2 regions of the Brevibacillus sp. JB24b genome follow, and region 1 is predicted to be linked to the other one. Evidence: riboswitches for the same ligand, from Rfam matches in the RefSeq annotation. Region 1 holds a riboswitch; the other holds the start of a gene.
The links. A riboswitch is a leader RNA that binds a small molecule or an ion and turns the genes downstream of it on or off. The one in region 1 is predicted to bind S-adenosylmethionine.

Region 1 (2,210 bases):
TTCCTCAAATTGACCAGCTGCAATCAAGTCACGAAACTTTTTAGATCCGATGACATTGGTACGTTCACCTACAAAAATAGGGCGATTGTCGTCCTCAATATATAGCACCTCAATACCTGATACAGCAGTAACATGTGACTGTTTATTGGCTCGAGGTGTAATATCCTGCAATGCTTCGTGTAGTGCACGAATATGTTCAGGTGTGGTTCCACAACAACCACCTGCTACATTAAGCCACCCCTTTTGCGCGAATGCTTTCATTTTCATAGCTAACCCTTGTGGTGATTCGTGGTAATGACCATTCTCATCAGGTAAACCTGCATTGGGATAACAACTAACCCCACACAAAGCCAGATCAGATAAGGTTCGTAAATGGTCACGCATGAATTCCGGACCTGTCGCACAATTCAGACCAATCGTAATAGGCTTAAGATGTTCAATCGACACGTAAAAGGCCTCAATGTTTTGGCCCGCCAGAGTCGTTCCCATCGGTTCAATTGTTCCAGAAATCATGATAGGAATCTCATAGCCAAGCTCTTCAAAAGCTTGACGTATGCCAATACCGCCAGCTTTTACGTTCAATGTGTCCTGCGATGTTTCCAACAGTAGTAAATCTACGCCACCCTCCATCAATGCTTTAGCTTGGCGATAGTACGCATGAATTAATTGCTCAAATGTAACGCCTCCTGTTAACGCAAGCGTTTTTGTAGTAGGACCCATAGAGCCCGCTACATAACGTGGCCACGCCTCTGTGCTAAATTCATCCGCTACCTCTTTAGCAATACGTGCAGCGGCCAAATTGAGTTCATAATCTCGATCTGCTATGTCATATTCAGCAAGAACAATATCGGTTGATCCAAATGTGTTGGTTTCTACAATGTCAGCTCCTGCCTCAAAATAGGTGGCATGAATATACCGGATGACGTCTGGTCTTGTTACATTCAATAGTTCATTACAGCCTTCATATTCCTCACCGCCAAAATCGTCCGCTGTGAGATTAGCTTGCTGTAGCATCGTTCCCATTGCGCCATCGAGTATCAATATTTTACTTGCTAGCTGCTCTTGCAATGTTGGTTTGTTCATCCCCCATACCCTCCGTAATCTCCCTTAGACTTGGCAAATAAAAAATCCTCTTCCTGCCTGAAAGCAAGAAGAGGATTACTAATGTTCGCTATTAGGAACTCATCCCCTCTTATCTTTCAAGGCATACAGCCCTGCTGGAATTGGCACCTGATTTATCGGTTGCCGAGGCATCTCTGGGCCAGTCCCTCCGCCTCTCTAGATAAGAGAAATCATATTTAGTTAAATGTCTATAGATCGTTTTGTTCGTGTTTTGAATACAGGTATCTTAACATTCAGTTATTACGACGTCAATGGATATCTGACAATCTTTCTTAGTTTGTAGCCTTCTGCCCAATTTTACTTCCTTTAGGCGTAAGCCCACACCAGATAGACAGATATGTATAGACTGTAGAATAACAAAGCGAAGGAGGAATTGCCAGATGAGTACATCGTTTTGCGGTAACTGGGGAGGCGGAAGTTTTTGCTTCATTCTAGTGTTGTTCATTCTGCTGGTAATCATAAGCTGCGGCTGCGATAACTAGCAACAGAGCAGCAACACCTTCAAACATATAACCATTAAGGAGGAATTCTTTCATGAGCACATCCTATAGCGGAAATTTCTTCGGTGATAACTTCAGCTTCATTTTAGTGCTGTTCATCCTACTGGTCATCATTTCTTGCGGCTGCTGCTAATATAGTAGGTTATTTCACCGACAAACCTGAATACAGTTATGCTCTTCTTTATCTACACGCAACTCTACATGATCCTAATTTATTAGATACAACAACAAAGCCACCAGAGAATCAAATCAGGTTTGCACACTTCACCAATATACCTAGAGGAAAAGGGGCAGGCACATGCCCCTTTGCTCTCTTTTCCTTACATTTCCTCGCTTGTAGAGATACTTGCCCTCTGCTAGGATAAAGGGGAAAGATGGAGGGATTTACATGGAAAATAATCAAGCATGTTTACATACATCTGTGTTTCAAGCCTCATTGACCCACATAAAGATTACAAACAGCAGTTTGAGTCTGCCACTGATAAAGAAGCTCTGACCACCTATTTTTTTAAACAATGGGATCAGCAAAAAAAGAGACAGTGATAAACCTTGCTAGAATGCCTTTTGTTGGGTATACTAGACGCTATA
Region 2 (2,210 bases), 110 kb from region 1:
TCTCCTGCATCTGTTTCACGATGCTTGCTGCTTTCTCTTTTCTGCTGTTAAAGTTGTCTTTATCAAAATCTCTAATAATATATTGAGATTTGCTTTGTTCAACATCGCCATTTATTGAGCTAAGGTGGTAAAAGCCTTCATAGCCATCTGTATACTCTGGTGCCTCATCTACAGGTAGTTGTGCATGGAATTCCATTGCTAGCTTACTTGCGTTAAGCATTTTATTCTTGGCCGTTCCAGGATGCGTGCTAATCCCCTTAAAGGTGAGCTTGAGTTCTGCGGCATTAAAGCTTTCATACTCCAATCCACCTAGAGGCCCTCCATCCATCGTGTAGGCAAATTTCGCGCCGAAAGCAGCTACATCAAAATGAGCTGGTCCTCTACTGATTTCTTCGTCAGGAGTGAATGCTACTCTAATTTTTCCATGCTTGATTTCTGGATGCTTTAGTAAGTAATCCATCGCTGTCATAATTTCAGTAATCCCAGCTTTATCATCTGCTCCGAGCAATGTTGTCCCATCGGTAGTAATTAATGTATGACCTTTGTAGGACGGTAGCTCTGGGAATAATTTTGGTGTTAGAACAACGCCAAGTTCTTTATTTAATGTAATAGCTTTTCCGTCAAAATTTTCGTGGACTTGCGGATTGACATTTTTACCTGTAAAATCCGTAGCCGTATCCAAATGGGATAAAAAACCGATCACTGGAACTTGCTTATCCGTATTTGCAGGGAGTGTCGCCATTACATATCCATTTGGATCGATTGTAACTTCCGAGAGTCCCATCGCCTTTAATTCTTCGACTAGCAAATTACCCAACTCTAACTGTCCTGGTGTTGACGGAACTGTCTGGCTTTGTGCATTGGACTGTGTATCAATCTTTACATATCTTGTAAACCGCTCTATGATATCTTGCTTCACTTACATTCACTCCCTTTTTCATTGCATCTTTCTTTATTATATCGCTTGATGGACGATATTTCCATTTGTACTCATGTAGCTGTTCTATCAATTGGAGCGAGCCAAAATGAAAGATTTACGCATATTTACATGTAGTGAGACTATATAAATTCAGGATATCCATTGAAGAGAAAAAATTGCTCAAGAAGCTGATGAATAATAACCAAAAGAGGCTTCTATATAGCCGGATCACTTGCATAAGTTAAATAGCACTAAAAAATATTTGACATTTTGTGTAGGAAAGAGTAAAGTAAAAAAAGATTAATCAATAGAGAATAAAATATGAAACCTTCTTATCAAGAGAGGCGGAGGGACTGGCCCTTTGATGCCTCGGCAGCGGACTCGTATTTAGAGTGCTGTGCCAAATCCAGCAAGCATGTGCTTGAAAGATGAGAAGAGTGTTTCTTATATGCCATATAAGACCTCTTCTCATAAGAAGAGGTCTTCTTCATTTTTCTCTAGGAAAAGTTTAGAAATAGAGAGGGTGTTATTGATGAATCAAACAAAAGGGAGTGCGTTGGCTTTATTGCCGCTTGGTATATTTTTAGCACTATTTATTGGCTCTGGGGTTATTACAGGAGATTTTTATCAGCTCCCAATCATCGTTGCCATTATAATTGCAAGTACAGTTGCATTAGTAATGAACCGAAAGGAAAGCTTTCATACAAAGGTAGAACGATTTGCTAAAGGAGCCGGCAATCCAAATATCGTCGTTATGTTATTAATCTTTGTGTTGGCTGGAGCATTTTCTCAAGCAGCAAAAGGCATGGGTAGCGTTGAAGCTACCGTGAACCTAGCACTTTCTGTATTACCTCAGAGTCTCTTAGTAGTTGGCTTATTTGTAATTGGATCATTTATCTCACTAGCAATGGGGACATCCATGGGGACTATTGCTGCATTAGCTCCGATTGCAGTAGGGATTAGCCAACAAACAGATATCTCGGTTGCATTCACAATGGCAACCGTTGTCGGAGGAGCTATGTTCGGTGATAATTTATCATTTATTTCCGATACGACAATTGCCGCAGTACGCACACAAGGAACGGAAATGAAAGATAAATTCAAAACAAACTTTTTAATTGTATTACCAGCTGCCATTCTGACGTGCATACTTTTAGTCGTTCTTACATCAGGAAATCATACAAATATTACAATAGGATCCTTCAATTGGGTGAAAGTATTACCGTATGCAGGAGTTCTGCTTGCAGCCTTACTTGGATGGAATGTACTAGTGGTTCTAATGGGAGGAACT

Region 2: it holds a riboswitch for S-adenosylmethionine, as region 1 does, so the genes downstream of both, ACQV1I_RS08795 (Na+/H+ antiporter NhaC family protein) here and metH (methionine synthase) in region 1, are expected to answer to the same signal.

What each region holds. Positions count from the first base shown of each region.
Region 1 covers NZ_JBNVQV010000001.1:1,687,090-1,689,299, reverse strand. Annotated here, with positions in the region: gene metH (methionine synthase) at 1-1,083, opposite strand, end outside; SAM riboswitch class I at 1,190-1,289, opposite strand; gene ACQV1I_RS08255 (YjcZ family sporulation protein) at 1,503-1,604, shown strand; gene ACQV1I_RS08250 (YjcZ family sporulation protein) at 1,657-1,755, shown strand.
Region 2 covers NZ_JBNVQV010000001.1:1,799,203-1,801,412, reverse strand. Annotated here, with positions in the region: gene pepT (peptidase T) at 1-919, opposite strand, end outside; SAM riboswitch class I at 1,249-1,354, shown strand; gene ACQV1I_RS08795 (Na+/H+ antiporter NhaC family protein) at 1,335-2,210, shown strand, end outside.